Regions from separate parts of the Mesorhizobium sp. M0276 genome, predicted to be linked through region 1. Evidence: riboswitches for the same ligand, from Rfam matches in the RefSeq annotation. Region 1 holds a riboswitch; the other holds the start of a gene.
What was found. A riboswitch is a leader RNA that binds a small molecule or an ion and turns the genes downstream of it on or off. The one in region 1 is predicted to bind S-adenosylmethionine.

Region 1 (8,466 bases):
GCAACCGACGAAGCGGCCGTCGGCATGACCGCAGGCGTGCATGGCACCACGTTCGGCGGCAATCCACTGGCCATGGCGGTAGGCAACGCCGTGCTCGACGTGGTGCTGGAAGAGGGCTTCCTCGAGGACGTCCAGCGAAAGGCGCTGCTGATGAAGCAGGGGCTCGCGTCGGTCGCCGACGAGTTTCCCGAGGTCATCGAGGACATCAGGGGTGCCGGGTTGATGCTTGGCCTCAAATGCGCCATGCCCAACACCAAGGTGAACATGGCATTGCGTGACCAGCACCTACTGGCGGTTCCGGCCGGTGACAACGTCATTCGCCTGTTGCCGCCGCTAACCGTCACCGACGCCGAGATTCACGACGCGCTCAACCGCATCCGCGCCGGCGCCAAGGGCCTGGCGGGGGCGGTCGCCGCCGCCGCCGCGAAGTAATCCCGGAACCATTGCTGATGTCAGTTCGCCATTTCACCGATCTTTCCGCTGTCTCCGAAGGCGATCTGCGCCTGATGCTGGACGATGCGGTGGTGCGAAAGGCCCGCCTCAAGGCTGGCGAGCGCACCAAGCCGCTCGAAGGCAAGGTGCTGGCGATGATCTTCGACAAGCCGTCGACGCGCACGCGTGTGTCCTTCGACGTCGGCATGCGCCAGCTTGGCGGCGAGACCATCATGCTGACGGGCACCGAGATGCAGCTCGGCCGTTCCGAGACCATCGCCGACACGGCCAAGGTGTTGTCGCGCTATGTCGACGCGATCATGATCCGCACCACGTCGCATGAGCGGCTGCTGGAGCTGACCGAGAACGCCACCGTTCCGGTGATCAACGGACTGACCGACGACACCCATCCCTGCCAGCTGATGGCCGATATCATGACCTTCGAGGAACATCGCGGTCCGGTCGCCGGCAAGACCATCGCCTGGACCGGCGACGGCAACAATGTGCTGCATTCGCTGCTCGAGGCCTCTGCGCGCTTCCGCTTCAACCTCAACGTCGCCGTCCCCGAGGGCAGTGAACCGGCACAAAAGCATATCGACTGGTCGCAGGCGCATGGCGGCAAGCTGCACTTCACCCGCTCGCCCGAGGAAGCCGTCGACCAGGCCGACTGCATCGTCACCGATTGCTGGGTGTCGATGGGTCAGGAGCATCGCGCCCGCGGCCACAACGTGTTCTCGCCCTACCAGGTCAATGCCAAGCTGATGGCCAGGGCCAAGCCGGACGCGCTGTTCATGCACTGCTTGCCGGCGCATCGCGGCGAGGAGGTGACCGACGAGGTCATCGACGGGCCGCACTCGGTGGTCTTCGACGAGGCGGAGAACCGGCTCCATGCCCAGAAGGCCGTGCTCGCCTGGTGCCTCGGCGCTTGATCTCTGGGAGCTTGATCTCCGGGCGCGTGATGCCTATTTGCGCCGCATCACGCAAATCAAGCGCGTCTCGACGCATGCTCCCGAGAGGGCGGCATGGCCGCGCCCTGGAGCTTTGTTATGTTGGAAACCTATCGAGTGACTGAACATCACCCCAAACTCGGCGAATTCGGCTACGCCGGCGACGATCATGTCGTGCCCTTCGAAGTCGGCCCGCTCGACGTGCGCGGCCGCACCGTCCAACTCGGGCCGATGCTCGATGCCATCCTCAGTCGCCACGATTATCCCGAGCCGGTCGCCCGGCTGCTGGCGGAGGCGTGCGTGCTGACGGTGCTGCTCGGCACCTCGCTCAAATTCGAGGGCAAGTTCATCCTGCAGACGCGCACCGACGGGCCTGTCGACATGCTGGTCGCGGATTTTTCCACGCCCTCGGCGCTGCGCGCCTATGCGCGTTTTGATGCCGACCGGCTGGAGGCGCTGGTCGCGGCGGGCGAAACGTCCCAGCAGACCCTGCTCGGCACGGGCGTGCTGGCGCTGACCATCGATCAGGGCGCCCACACGCAGCGCTATCAGGGTATCGTCCAACTCGACGGCGAGACGCTGGAAGATGCGGCGCGTACCTATTTCCGTCAGTCGGAGCAGATTCCGACCGATCTCAGGCTGTCGGTGGCCAAGCTCTTGACGCCCGGCCCGGGCGGCACCCGTGAGCAGTGGCGCGCCGGTGGCATCCTGGCGCAGTTCCTGCCGCAGTCGCCCGACCGCATGCGCGTGCCGGATCTGCCGGGCGGCGATGGCGATCCGCGCGAGGAGATCCACGATCCGGCCGACAATTCCTGGCAGGAGTTGCTGGCGCTGCTCGGCACCACCGAGCCGACCGAACTGATCGATCCGACGATCGGTGCCGAGCGGCTGCTCTACAGGTTGTTCCACGAGCATGGCGTGCGCGTTTTCGGCAGCGTTCCGGTCGCCGACCAGTGCTCGTGCTCCCGGGACAAGATCCGCGGCATCCTCGAAGGCTTTTCCGCCCAGGAGATCAAGGACAGCACCGAGGACGGCGGCATCCACGTCGCCTGCGAGTTCTGCTCGAAGCAATATGACTTCGACCCGGCGGAGTTTGCGGCGGCCCAGTAGAACACGCCTTGCCGGCCGCCTCGCGGCCGGTGAGGCAAATTAATTCACCGTCCGCCGCGTCCCCGGCAGGTCGAGTGAAAATGCGGGGATGGCGATGTCGAACGTCTCGCCCCGCTTGTTGCGCATCGTGTAGTGCCCGACCATGATGCCGGACGGTGTCGAGAGCGGGCAACCGGACGTGTATTGGTAGCTGTCGCCGGGATTGAGTTCGGGCTGGTCGCCGACGACGCCAGCGCCGCGTACCTCTTCGACCCGGCCAGTGCCATCGGTGATGTGCCAATAGCGCGACAACAGCTGGACGGAATCGTCCGACTGATTGTCGATGGTTATCTGATAGCCCCAGACATAGCGGTTCTCGGACGGATCCGAGCGATCCTCCATATAGAACGGCCTGACCTGCACTTCGATGTTGCGCGTGACGGCGCTGTACATAAGCGGCTCCAATACAATCCGGTAACTTTCGGCGCTCCGTGATGGCCGGTCAACGGTGCGCGTCCTATCGTCGCGGTCTGCAGGGCAGGTGCCGGCAAAGAATGTCATTTAAGTGACACGTGACGATGGTCAATGATGGTGTGTGCCGATCAATGCTGCGCGACTCGGGCGCTCCGTCGAACTGTTGAGATCTGTCGTCATGCCCCTAGATTGTTCTGGTGGGCGGCTTTCCTGGAGTTACCGGATCTCGATGGAACTCACTCTCGTAGTCGCCACGCTTTCAATTGCTCTCATCCTCTCAAATCTCGCCAGCATCGTGCTTGCGGCTTCGCGTCTGAAACGGCGCCGCGCTATGGCGCCGCCGGCCGGCAAGCCGCGGCCGGTGTCGATCGTCGTGCCGTCGCGTGGCGTTGAGCCGTTCACGCTCGAGACGCTGGAGCGCGCCTTCTCGCTCAACTGGCCGCGTTACGAGCTGATCTTCTGTGTTGCCCATGCCGACGATCCAGTGGTCAGGCTGATAAACAGGGCGATTGCCCGGTTTCCCAAGGTGCCGGCCCGGCTGCTGGTCGGCGACGACCGTATCAGCGCCAATCCGAAGCTCAACAATTGCGTCAAGGGCTGGGAAGCGGCGCGGCACGACTGGGTTGTCCTGGCCGATTCCAACGTGCTGATGCCGAGAGACTACGTCCAGCACCTGATGGCTGCATGGCGACCCAATACCGGCCTTGTCTGCTCGACGCCAATCGGCTCGCGACCGGCCGGCTTCTGGGCTGAAGTCGAATGCGCTTTCCTCAACACGCTGCAGGCGCGCTGGCAATATGCGGGCGAGGCGCTTGGCCTTGGCTTTGCCCAAGGCAAGAGCATGCTCTGGAACAAGCCGATCCTCGATGCCAATGGCGGCATTCGCGCGCTGGCCGCCGAGATCGCCGAGGACGCCGCCGCGACCAAGCTGGTCAATGGCCTCGGCCTGCGCGTCAATCTCGTCGCCGCGCCTTTCGAGCAGCCGCTCGGCCGGCGCACATTTGGCGAGATCTGGTCGCGCCAGGCCCGTTGGGCGCGCCTGCGCCGCGTCACCTTTCCGCTGTTCTTCGCGCCTGAAATCCTGACTGGCGCGGTGGTGCCGCTGGTGCTGGCGCTGATTGCGGCGGCAAGCGCCGGCATCAGCCCCTGGGCAACCGCCATTGCCGTGCTGGCCGCCTTCTATCTTCCCGAGTGCGTCCTCGCCCGGTCGAAGGGCTGGTACCTGTCGCCACGCCTGGTCGCAGCTATGGTAACGCGCGACCTGATCCTGCCGGCGATGTGGGCGCGCGGCTGGCTCGGCGGTGCCGTCGAGTGGCGCGGCAACGCGATGACCATCGGCACCAAGGCGGCCAAGCTGGAAGAGACGCCATCCGGCGCCTGAAAGGTAAAGGCTTGCTATTTGGCCTTCAGCGCCTGCGCGATATCCTCAAGCAGATCTTCGGTGTCTTCCAGGCCAACCGACAGTCTGAGCGTGCCCGGTCCGATGCCGAGTTCGGCGCGCGCCTCATCGCTCAGGTTCTTGTGAGTTGTCGTCGCCGGATGGGTGATCAGGCTCTTGGCATCGCCGAGATTGTTGGAGATCAGCACGATGTCGAGCGCGTTCTGCAAGGCGAAGGCCGCCTGCTTGCCGCCTTTGACATCCAGGCAGATCAGCGTCGAGCCGCCCGACATCTGCTTCTTTACGACATCAGCCTGCGGGTGGTCGGCGCGGCCGGGATAGATGACGCGGGCGATTTCCGGCCGCTCGGCCAGGAAATCCGCGATCTTGCCGGCGCTTTCCGTCTGCTGGCGCACGCGCAGCGGCAGCGTCTCCAGCCCCTTCAGCAGCGTCCAGGCGTTGAAGGGCGACAGGCTGGGCCCGGTGTGGCGGAAATAATCATGCAGGTTCTCGTCGATCCACTTCTTGTCCGACAGGATGACGCCGCCGAGACAGCGCCCCTGGCCGTCAATGTGCTTGGTCGCCGAATAGACGACGATGTGGGCGCCGAGTTGCAAGGGCTTCTGTTGCAAGGGTGTGGCAAAGACGTTGTCGACGACCAGCCTGGCGCCGATGGAATTGGCGAGCGAGGCAACCGCGGCGATATCGACCACTTCCAGCGTCGGGTTGGTCGGGCTCTCCAGAAAGAACAGCTTGGTGTTCGGCTTGACCGCCTTTTCCCAATTGGCGACGTCGGTGCCGTCGACCAGCGTCGCCTCGATGCCGTATCTTGGCGCCAGCGTCTCGACCACCCACCGGCAGGAGCCGAACAGTGCACGGGCCGCCACGATATGGTCGCCGGCCTTGGCGCTGCACAGAAGCGCTGCCGTTACCGCAGCCATACCGGAGGCGGTGGCGCGGGCGTCCTCGGCACCCTCGAGCGCGCACATGCGCCTTTCGAACATGTCGACGGTCGGATTGGCGTAGCGCGAATAGATGAAGCCCGGCTCCTCACCCTTGAAACGGGCTTCGGCGGCCTGCGCCGTTTCGTAGACGTAGCCCTGGGTGAGGTAAATCGCTTCCGACGTTTCGCCGAAACCGGAACGCAGCGTTCCGCTGTGAACGAGTGCCGTTTGAGGCTTCCAGTTGCGCTTGTTGGTGCTCATCGCTCTTCTTCCAGACACAAAAAAACCGGCCGCGAAAGTCGCAACCGGTCCATACGGCCTTGCGGCCCGACGGTCCTTTAGCGACTTGTTTAACGTGGCTGCAAGCCGACCGGCCAAATCACCACGGGATAACGACCCTTTAGACCCGCGCCACGCTTGCGTCAATTGCCGGCTTGATTAAGAGGTTTGTACCAGCGGCGTTGCAGCGGAGTCAGCTTTGCGGCAAACAGGCATTCTTCCCGATCAGGACATTTCGGCGCTCTTCCAGTCCGGCGCGCTGAAGTCGGCGCGTGCGCTCGATGCCGACCAGATCCAGCCGGCCAGTCTTGATCTCCGGCTCGGCGACAAGGCCTGGCGGGTGCGTGCCTCCTTCCTGCCGGGTCCCAACCACAAGGTTTCGGAAAAGCTCGACCGGCTGCAGCTGCACGAGATCGACCTGGCCGAGGGCGCGGTGCTGGAGACAGGCTGCGTCTATATCGTGCCCTTGCTTGAAAGCCTGGCATTGCCGGCGAACATTTCGGCTTCGGCCAATCCCAAGAGTTCGACCGGGCGGCTCGACATCTTCACCCGCGTCATGACCGATCGCGGCCACGAGTTCGACAAGATCGCCGCAGGCTATCACGGGCCGCTCTATCTGGAGGTCAGCCCGCGCACCTTCCCGATCGTCGCGCGCACCGGTTCGCGCCTGTCGCAGATACGCTTCCGCACCGGCAATGCGCTGCTGTCGGAAGCCGAACTGCACCAGTTGCATCGCGCGCAGATCTTGGTTGCCACCGAGCCGCCCAACATCTCCGGCGGCGGCATCGCGCTGTCGATCGACCTCAACGGTGATCAAAGCGGTCTGGTCGGCTACCGCGGCAAGCATCACACCGGTCTCGTCGATGTCGACAAGCGCGCTGCGCAGGAAGTCGTCGACTTCTGGGAGCCGATCCACAAGAGCGGCGCTGGCGAACTGGTGCTCGACCCCGATGAATTCTACATTCTTGTGAGCCAGGAAGCGGTGCATGTGCCACCGCTCTACGCCGCCGAGATGACGCCCTTCGATCCGCTGGTCGGCGAATTCCGCGTCCACTACGCCGGCTTCTTCGATCCGGGCTTCGGCCATTCGGCGTCCGGTGGCACCGGCAGCCGGGCGGTGCTGGAAGTGCGCAGCCACGAAGTGCCGTTCATCCTCGACCATGGCCAGATCGTCGGCCGGCTGGTCTACGAGCACATGCTGAAGCGGCCGCAGGCGCTCTATGGCACCGATCTCGGCTCCAACTACCAGGCGCAGGGTTTGAAGCTGTCCAAGCATTTCCGCCCCGCGCGCTGAGCCGATTACCCGCAGGCAAAATACTTGCCTGGGCTGCCTCGCCATGCTTGGCTGCCTTTCTGGTCGTCAAGCTGGCGGCGTTCAAGGGGAACCAAGAAAATGCAGATTTCGAAATGGATCATATCGGCAGCAGGCGCTGCCATGCTGGTGATGGCGGCTGGCTCTCTGTCGGTGCAGGCAGCTGAGAAAATCAAGATCGGCACCGAGGGCGCCTATCCGCCATTCAACACCATCACCTCGGATGGCAAAGTCGAAGGCTTCGATATCGACATCGCCAACGCGCTGTGTGCGCAGATGAAGGTCGAGTGCGAAATCGTCACCCAGGACTGGGATGGCATCATTCCAGCCCTGCAAGCGAAGAAGTTCGACGCCATTATCGCCTCGATGAGCATCACCGAGGAGCGCAAGAAGCAGGTCTCCTTCACCAACAAATACTACACGACACCGCTCGCCCTGGTGGCGCCGAAGGACAGCGACCTCACCTCGACCGAACCGGCGGCCCTTGCAGGCAAGACAGTCGGCGCCCAGGCCTCGACCACGCAGGCCGACTATGCCCAGAATACCTATGGCAAAGCGGGCGCCGAGGCCAAACTCTACCCGACCCAGGAAGAAGCGATCACCGACCTGACCAACGGCCGGCTTGACGCCGTGATCTCGGACAAGTTCGTGCTGATGGACTGGCTGAAGAAGGCAAGCGAGGGCTGCTGCAAGCTGGTCGGCGACGTCAAGGGCACGGAGACACAAGCCGGCATTGCCGTCCGCCTGGAAGACACGGCACTGCGCGACAAGCTCAATGCTGCCATCGACGCGATTGTCGCCGATGGCACCTACAAGAAGATCCAGGCCAAGTATTTCGACTTCGATATCTATTGAAGCAGCAATCTCCCCACTTGAGGGGGAGATGGCCGGCAGGCCAGAGGGGGTCGGCTCGACCGGATGCAACCTTCTTGCGACAGATGGAGGTTGGCGCTTTACGCGAGGCACCCCCCTCTGTCGCCTTTGGCGACATCTCCCCACGAGGGGGAGATCACCCTTTCAAAGCGCCTTTACCGCCACCTTCACCGGCTGTTCGATCTCGAGCGGATTGCGCAGCGGCAGGCCGAAATCACTGGCCTCGATCTCGAACACGTCGCCTGGCTCGGTCTTGATGCCGTCGGCGAAGGACAGTGTCGCCGTGCCGAACATGTGCACATGCACGTCGCCTGGTTGGCGGAAGGCGGCATATTTGAAGTGGTGATGTTCGAGATTGGCGATGGTGTGGGACATGTTCGCTTCGCCGGACAGGAACGGCTTTTCCCACAGCACCTCGGTGTCGCGCACGATGCGCGAGGTGCCGCGGATGTCAGACGGCAGGTCGCCGATCAGGATCTCAGGGCCGAACGAAGCGTTGCGCAGCTTGGAATGGGCGAGAAAGAGATAGTTCACGCGCTCGGTGACGTGGTCGGAAAACTCGTTCGACAGCGTGAAGCCAACGCGGAAGGGCGCGCCGTCATCGCCGATGACGTAGATGCCGGCCACCTCAGGCTCTTCGCCGGCGTCGTTGGCGAAGGCCGGTGACAGGAGCGCCGCGCCTGGCGCCACCGCCATCGTGCCGTTGCCCTTGTAGAACCATTCCGGCTGCACGCCGAT
Region 2 (8,466 bases), on a different contig from region 1:
GTCGGCGGGATCGACTGTCCGTCCGCAACACCCATGCGTTAACGAGAGCCAAAGCATGACGTCAAGTGACGAACGCCAGCCGAGTAACCTTCGCCGCCTGATCTGGCTTGCCGCCTTCGTCGTGGTGCTGTTTGCCATCTACAGCGGCGGCTGGTTCTATCTGGCCAACCGGGTAAGGAGCGAGGCCGACAAGGCGGTTGCCACGCTGAACAAAACTGGCGTCGAAGCCGGCTGCGCCAACCTCCAGGTCAGCGGCTATCCCCTGAGCTTTACGGTCTCTTGCGACAATTTGGCTTACGAGGACGATGCCAGGAACGTCGCCGCTTCGGCCGGCAGTTTCAACGCAGCCGCCCAGATCATCCAGCCTCTGTCACCGGTTGCCAATCTGCGCGGCCCGCTCAGGACTTCCGTGCCAGGCATGGCGCCGCTGTGGATCGACTGGGACAATCTGCAGGCCAACGTCAAATTGTGGTGGCCGCTACCGCAGCGGATTGCTCTGGAGGCGGAGGGCCTGTCCGGCCAGACCGATCCGGCCGACGATTCCGATCCGGTGCAATTGTTCAGCGCCGGCAAGGCGGCTGGCCAACTGCAGCCGAATGGGGCGGACATCGACTATCTCGGCAGTTTCGGCGATCTCGAGATCGACCCCGGCGCGATCGGCGGGCGCGTGCTGCCGGCGCTCGATGCCAGCGGCGACGCGACGCTGAAGAACGGCGTAGCACTGATCGGCACGCAGCTGAAAAGCCTGCGCGGCCAGGCAATCGAAATCCGCAACCTCTACCTGTCGTCGGGCACGGCGCGCATCACCGTTTCAGGACCGCTTTCGGTCGATGCCGAGGGCCTGGTCAACGCCGATCTGATGATCAGGCTGAAGGACCCGAAAGCGGTTGCCGCCATCCTCGGCGCCGCCATACCCGAGCAGAAAAGCCAGATCGAGCAGGGCTTTTCTGCCCTGACGGTGCTCGGCAACGAGCCATCGATGCTGCTGACGGTGGTCAAGGGCAAGGCCTCGCTCGGCTTCATCCCGCTGGGCAAGATCAAGCCACTCGATTAAGCGTCCCTGTATGAACAGACCGGCAAAACTTCTTAGCGTCGGCGCGCTGACGCTGGACACCATCCTGCGTGTCGAGACACTGCCGCTGCATCAAGGCAAGTTCATCGCCTCCGACGGCGTCCAGATCGCCTCGGGCATGGCCACCAGTGCTGCCTGCGCCGCGCACCGCTTGGGCGCCGAGGTGTCGCTGTGGGCTAGTGCGGGTGACGATCCCGTCGGCGACCATCTCGTTGCCGCGATCGAAGCCGAAGGTGTCGATTGCGCCTATGTCCGCCGCGTCGGGGGCGCTCGCTCGGCGCTGGCCTCGATCCTGGTCGATGCGCATGGTGAGCGCATCATCGTGCCGTTCTATGACGGGCGTGCCCAAGCCGATCCCGAAGCCTTGCCGGTCGCCGACCTCATGGCATTCGACGCCGTTTTGGTCGATGTCCGCTGGCCGGGCGCGGCAGCACTTGCCCTCAACGCAGCGCGCGCCGTCGGCCGGCCGGCGATCCTCGATGCCGACACCGCGCCGCTGGAGGTCCTGGAACAGCTGTTGCCGCTCGCCACGCATATCGTCGCTTCGGAGCCGGCGGCGCGCATTGTCTGCGGCCAGGCGCTCGACCCGGAAACGGCTTGCGCCGATCTCGCCAGCCACACCGACGCCTTTGTCGCGGTGACTGGCGGCGCGGCGGGGAGTTGGTGGCACGACCGTTCCGCAGGCTGTGTGCGTCATGTCGCGGCGCCGAGAATCAAAGCGGTCGACACATTGGCCGCCGGCGACGTCTTTCACGGCGCCTTCGCCGTCGGCCTGGCGGAAGCCATGCCCGTCGAGCATACTTTGCGCTTTGCCAGTGCGGCCGCCGCGCTCAAATGCCTGCGCTTCGGCGGCAGGCTTGGGGCACCGAATAGAGCCGAGACGCTGGCGATGGTTGCGGCGAGCTGGCCGGCCTGAAACAAATTTAAGTCTTGGCCGGGTGTTCGACCGCCTGGCGGCCAAAATCGGGCACGTCGATGTCCTGGCCGGCCTCGATGATCGAGCGGCGCACGGCCCGGGTGCGGGTGAACAGGTCGAAGAGTTTTTCGCCGTCACCCCAGCGAATCGCGCGTTGCAACGACGCCAGGTCTTCCGAGAACCGCGCCAGCATTTCGAGGATTGCATCCTTGTTGTGCAGGCACACGTCCCGCCACATGGTCGGGTCGGAAGCGGCAAGGCGGGTGAAGTCGCGGAAGCCCGAAGCTGAATACTTGATCACCTCGGACTTGGTTACCGACTGCAGATCATCGGCGGTGCCAACGATATTGTAGGCGATGATGTGCGGCAAATGCGAGACGATGGCCAGCGTCATGTCGTGATGCTGAGGATCCATCGTGTCGATGTTGGCGCCGCAGCGGCGCCAGAATTCCGACAGCCGTTCCAGCGCGTCCGGGTCAGTATCGGGCAGCGGCGTGAAGATACACCAGCGATTGTCGAATAGGTCGGCAAACCCGGCATCGGGGCCGGATTTCTCTGTGCCCGCCAGCGGATGACCGGGAATAAAGTGGACGCCGGCTGGCACATAAGGCTGCATCTGCGCGATGACAGATGCCTTGGTCGAGCCGACATCGGTGAGGATCGCGCCCGACTTCAATGAAGACGCAATTTCCTCGGCGATCGCGCCGGACGAGCCGACCGGCACCGAGACGATGACCAGATCGGCATCCCTGACCGCTTCGCTCGCATCGGTGGTGTAGGAATCACCCAGCCCAAGTTCTTTCGCTCGCGCCAGCGTCGCGGCACTGCGGGTCGAGATGGCTACGAGGCCAGCCAGCCCCTCGCGGCGGATGACGCGGGCCAGCGACGAGCCGATCAGGCCGATGCCGACCAGCGCGATCTTTTCAAACATCGGTGATGTCATGGTGTTCTAGCTTTTCAGGAATGTCGTGAGTGCGGCGACAACGCCGCGATTGGCCTCTTCGGTGCCGACGGTCATGCGCAGCGCGTTGGGAAAGCCGTAGCCGGAAACCCGCCGCAATATATAGCCGCGCGCGGTTAGATACTCGTCCGCCGCAGCTGCGGAATGCTTGTTGTCCTCGGGAAAATGCACAAGGACGAAATTGCCGACGCTCGGCGTCACCCGCAGCCCAAGCTTGGTGAACTCCTCGCTCAACCATGCCAGCCAGGTCTCGTTGTGCGCGACGCTGCGCTCGACATGGGCGCGGTCGCGGATCGCCGCGATGCCGGCCTCGATCGCCGTTGCATTGACGTTGAAGGGGCCACGCACGCGGTTGATCGCGTCGACGATGTGCATCGGCGCGTACATCCAGCCGATCCGCGCCCCACCAAGGCCGATCTTCGAGAAAGTACGGGTCATCACCACATTCTCGGCGCTGCCGACCAGCTCGATGCCGGCTTCGTAATCGTTGCGGCGGACATATTCTGCATAGGCCGCGTCGAGCACCAGAAGCACGTGCCTTGGCAAACCGGAATGCAGCCGGCGCACCTCCTGGAACGGCACATAGGTGCCGGTCGGGTTGTTGGGATTGGCAAGGAACACGATTTTGGTGCGTGGCGTGATGGCGGCCAGGATGGCGTCGATGTCGGCGCGCTCCTCTTTTTCCTTGATCGTCACCGGAACGGCACCCGCCGACTGGATGTAGATCTTGTAGACCATGAAGGCGTGTTCGGTGATGACAGCCTCGTCGCCGGGCGACAGATAAGTCTGCGCCAGCAGGCCGAGGATCTCGTCGGAACCGTTCGAGCAGATGATGTTGGCCGGGTTGAGACCGTGCACTTCGGCGATCGCTTCGCGCAGCCGCCTGGCGGTGCCGTCGGGATAGACGTCGAGCTTTCCGGCAATCTCGCGCGCGGCTTCGATCGCTTTTGGCGAGGGACCGAGCGGGTTCTCGTTCGACGAAAGCTTGTAGACCTTGGCGACGCCGGTAGGCGCCGTGCTCTTGCCCGGCACATAGGCGTCGATGTCCATGATGCCCGCGCGCGGGGTTGGACGTGCCTTGTCCGGTGTCTGGCTCATGTCGCAAAATCCGTCGAGAACGCTTCCTCAGGGAAGCCGCAGCGGAAATACAAGCCGTGGCCCGCAATGTCGAGAGGTGACCGCCTCCGGACAATGGCTGGCCGTTGACGCCGGCCTGCCGCAGCCCTAGAAGGGGTACGAACTACCGTGGTGATTTGGCCGGTCGGCTTGCAGCCACGTTAAACAACTTGCTAAAGGGCCGTTTGCATCCTGTAACCGGCTTTGCGACTGCAATGCCGGTTTTTTATTGCCCGCGCCGGCCGGACACCGCATCGGCGTCGATTTTCGAAAAGCACGGTGCAGGGATCAAGGTGTGAGATGGATGCAATGGCCGCTCTGCGTGCTCGCAAAACCAACAACGAGGCCGACCAGCCGTCGAGCCCGGTTTTGCGTTTTGGGCCTGACAAGCCGCTCAAGCTCGACGCCGGCACGCTGCTGTCGCCGTTCCAGATCGCCTACCAGACCTATGGCACGCTGAACGACGCCCGCTCCAACGCGATCCTCGTCTGCCATGCCCTGACCGGCGACCAGCACGTCGCCAGCACCAATCCGGTGACCGGCAAGCCGGGTTGGTGGGAAGTGCTGATCGGCCCCGGCAAGATCATCGACACCAGCCGCTTCTTCGTCATCTGCTCGAACGTCATCGGTGGTTGTCTTGGTTCCACAGGCCCGGCCTCGACCAATCCGGCCACCGGCAAGCCCTATGGGCTCGACCTGCCGATCATCACCATCCGTGACATGGTGCGCGCGCAGCAGATGCTGATCGACCATTTCGGCATCGAAAAGCTGTTCTGCGTGCTCGGCGGCTCGATGGGTGGCATGCAGGTGCTGGAATGGGCGTCGAGCTATCCGGAGCGCGTCTTCTCGGCGCTGCCGATCGCCACAGGCGCGCGCCATTCTTCGCAGAACATCGCATTCCACGAGGTCGGCCGGCAAGCTGTCATGGCCGATCCGGACTGGCATGGCGGCAAATATTTCGAGCACGGCAAACGCCCGGAAAAAGGCTTGGCGGTGGCGCGCATGGCCGCCCACATCACCTATCTGTCGGAGGCCGCGCTGCACCGGAAATTCGGCCGCAATCTGCAGGATCGCGAAGCGCTGACCTTCGGCTTCGACGCCGACTTTCAGATCGAGAGCTATCTGCGCCACCAGGGCATGACCTTCGTCGATCGCTTCGACGCCAATTCCTACCTCTACATGACCCGGTCGATGGACTATTTCGACCTCGCAGCCGACCATGGCGGCCGGTTGGCCGACGCTTTTGCCGGTACCAAAACCCGCTTCTGCCTGGTGTCCTTCACGTCGGACTGGCTGTTTCCGACCGAGGAGAGCCGCTCGATCGTGCATGCGCTGAACGCCGCCGGCGCCTCGGTGTCCTTCGTCGAGATAGAGACCGATCGCGGCCACGATGCCTTCCTGCTGGACGAGCCGGAACTGTTTGCCGCCATCAACGGCTTCATCGGCTCGGCGGCCCGGGCGAGAGGGCTCAGCGCATGACCCTGGAAAGTTGCGGACTGGTCTGTCCAGGATCATGCTCCACGCAGGAGGCGGCATCATGAGTGTCAATCGCGACCAGCGCGTCGACCTCGAGGTCGTCGCCAATCTCATCCCGCCGCAGTCCCGCGTGCTCGATGTCGGTTCGGGCGACGGCTCGCTGCTCGAATTGCTGCAGGACACCAAGCAGGTCGACGGCCGTGGGTTGGAGCTGTCGCAGCGCGGCGTCAACGAATGCGTGGCGCGCGGCCTCTCGGTCATCCAGGGCGATGCCGACAAGGATCTCGAATTCTATCCCGACAAGGGCTTTGACTTCGTCGTCCTGTCGCAGACGCTGCAGGCCACCCGCAACCCGAAGCTGGTGCTCGACGAACTGCTCAGGATCGGCAACCGCGCCATCGTATCCTTTCCCAATTTCGGCCATTGGCGGGTGCGCCTGTCGCTGTTCATCCAGGGTCGCATGCCGGTGACAAAGGACCTGCCCTATTCCTGGTACGACACGCCCAATATCCATTTCTGCACCATCCGCGACTTCGTCAATCTGTGCGACGAACTCGGTGCGACAGTGGAAAAGGCGACGGCACTCGACGCCAACGGCCAGAAGATAGGTCTGTCGATGCCGTGGTGGTTCTGGAATTTCTTCGGCCAGCAGGCGGTGTTCTTGCTGAAGCGGTAGCTGTGTTAGCCATGCATCTTTTTCGAAGAGGCCCTCTGCCCGTTGAAACTCCACCGGACGTTCTGGCTGGGATAAAGGCCGGGATTCTGATCTGCACGTCACCTCGGAGCGGCAGCAACTATCTCGCCGAGTTGATGGCAGGTGCGGGACTTGGCAAACCTCTCGAGTGGTTCGGCGGCCGCCGCGTTCTGGAACTGCCCAATTATCCGCGAGATCCCCGTGCTCAGGTTTTACGGGCACTGAAGGACGGACGCACCCCCTCGGGGATTTACGCAGTCAAAATATTTGCAAGCCAGTTTTCGCAAGTGTCCAAGACTGTGGACCTCCCGGCCAGCCTTCCAGCGCTGCGCTACGTCCGCTTGACCCGCCGCGATCTTCTTGGCCAGGCGATCTCTTGGACACGCGCCCGTCAAACGGGACGATTCCGCTCTACCGAGAAAGGCCAGAATTCACCACGCTACGACGGCCCAGCCATCGCAGAATCGCTTAAGAAAATCGGACTGGAAAATCTCGCGTGGGATGTCTGGCTTGCAAAGAACGGACTGCCCTTCCTGCCATTGACGTATGAGGAAGTCTTGGCAAACCCACAGACCTGCCTTGAGAAAATTGCGCATCTGGCCGGCACCCACATCACTTTTGGACCTGCGTCGGCCCTCAATTCCAGCCTTGAGGTTCAAAGAGACACAATCAATATGGAATGGAGGGAGCGCTTTCTGTCGCAGTACTCTGCCCTCTCAAAATTCCAGACCATCAGTCATCGAATTCGGGGGCTTCTTTAAGAAGCGGCGTGAAGTCCCAATTTTACCGCAAAGACAATACGCAGATTGTGCCGGACAATGGCGAAAACGCTGCCGGTTGATCAGCACGGATTGCCTTTACATCGCGACGAGGCGACTATATTCCCCCTGGTTATCGATAGATATTTGGGGCCGGGATGGTTGAAGAACGCGCAACATACTCGCTCGTCATGGAAATGGAAAACGCCAAGTCCATTGACTGGGACGAGATCGGCGTTGGACTGAAGGCTTTGGCGCGGGAAATCGCCGCAGTTTCCGCGAGCGGCCTGGCGCGACCGACGGTTGTTATCTCTCACGGCGCGGCAGAGTCGGAAACAGATGCGCTGCATCATAAAATCGCGGCTGAAGCACCGCAGTTGGGTCAAGTCTCCAACCTGGTCTTCACAGCTTTCCCCGGAGGCCGATACTACGACCTGAAGAACAAGGGCATGCTGGCAGCTGACGGAAATATCGTCATCTTGATCGATTCCGACGTCGTGCCGGAACCAGGCTGGCTGACGGGTTTGCTCGAGCCATTCAAAGACCCCAAAATTATTTGTGTAAATGGATACACATATCTTTCGCACGATGATTTTTTTTCAAGAACGTTTGCCTTGATCTGGTTTTTTCCGATGGCCCATGGAGACAGTCGGTTCGCGTCGAAGCGGGCGATGAACGCAAACAACGTAGGGTTTCGGCGTGAATGGATCGTCAGTCATCCTTTCCCGAACCATAATGGCTTCAAGGTTTCCTGCACGTTGCTGATGCGCCAACTGCTGCGTGAAGGCCACAAAATTCATAATGTCAACGCACGCGTCTACCACTACTCACCGCGGGGCTGGCGTTTCTTTTACTGGCGGGCCCTGGTTACAGGCCGCGACGCCGACCGAAAGTTCGTGGCCCTCAATTCGCCTAGTCGCATGCGACGGGTAGCCAAGTCTTTCAGCCGTTGGTTCACCATGTCGTGGCGCACAACACGACGCATTGTGGGCCATGCTCGGGAGACAGGGATGCCGCTTTGGCAAATTCCGTTCTCCCTGATTGTCGGTCAGGTCTTTTATAGCTTGGCATTCTGGGGCCAGTTTAGCTTCGCTGCCGGCATAGTTCGCGACGAAATCGAGATCGTGCCCGACTATATCGGGCACAGTTAGCCGATTTATCGCATCTTGAGCCGTGCCCCCAACGTTGCATTGATTTGGGACCAGTCAACTATTCCAGAACATCCGTCGCCTTATGCGGATGCTCGACCCCGTCGGCGAGCACCACATCGGCCTCCGAATTATCCGTGCGTAGTGCGAGTATTGCCCGGTAGGCGGGCGAGTTGTACCAGCCATGCACATGCTGCCTGTCGGGAAATTCGATGATGATCAGGTGGCCAGGCCAGTCGTTCTCGATCACTTCCAGATCGCCGCCATGAACCAGAAAATGACCGCCGAAAGGTTCCAGCGTGGCATCGATCTTCTGCAGATATTC

Region 2: it holds a riboswitch for S-adenosylmethionine, as region 1 does, so the genes downstream of both, metX (homoserine O-acetyltransferase MetX) here and NKJ01_RS06665 (O-succinylhomoserine sulfhydrylase) in region 1, are expected to answer to the same signal.

The regions. Positions count from the first base shown of each region.
Region 1 is NZ_JAMYSC010000006.1:5,975-14,440, reverse strand. Features, by position in the region: gene NKJ01_RS06690 (aspartate aminotransferase family protein) at 1-432, shown strand, start outside; gene argF (ornithine carbamoyltransferase) at 450-1,361, shown strand; gene NKJ01_RS06680 (Hsp33 family molecular chaperone) at 1,455-2,489, shown strand; gene apaG (Co2+/Mg2+ efflux facilitator ApaG/CorD) at 2,529-2,921, opposite strand; gene NKJ01_RS06670 (ceramide glucosyltransferase) at 3,172-4,323, shown strand; gene NKJ01_RS06665 (O-succinylhomoserine sulfhydrylase) at 4,338-5,525, opposite strand; SAM riboswitch at 5,583-5,660, opposite strand; gene NKJ01_RS06660 (2'-deoxycytidine 5'-triphosphate deaminase) at 5,743-6,837, shown strand; gene NKJ01_RS06655 (ABC transporter substrate-binding protein) at 6,937-7,710, shown strand; gene araD1 (AraD1 family protein) at 7,873-8,466, opposite strand, start outside.
Region 2 is NZ_JAMYSC010000011.1:73,375-81,840, reverse strand. Features, by position in the region: gene NKJ01_RS11105 (DUF2125 domain-containing protein) at 56-1,054, shown strand; gene NKJ01_RS11100 (sugar kinase) at 1,065-1,988, shown strand; gene NKJ01_RS11095 (prephenate/arogenate dehydrogenase family protein) at 1,996-2,931, opposite strand; gene hisC (histidinol-phosphate transaminase) at 2,938-4,047, opposite strand; SAM riboswitch at 4,185-4,262, shown strand; gene metX (homoserine O-acetyltransferase MetX) at 4,375-5,544, shown strand; gene metW (methionine biosynthesis protein MetW) at 5,603-6,217, shown strand; gene NKJ01_RS11075 (Stf0 family sulfotransferase) at 6,166-6,996, shown strand; gene NKJ01_RS11070 (glycosyltransferase family 2 protein) at 7,152-8,144, shown strand; gene NKJ01_RS11065 (DUF1330 domain-containing protein) at 8,203-8,466, opposite strand, start outside.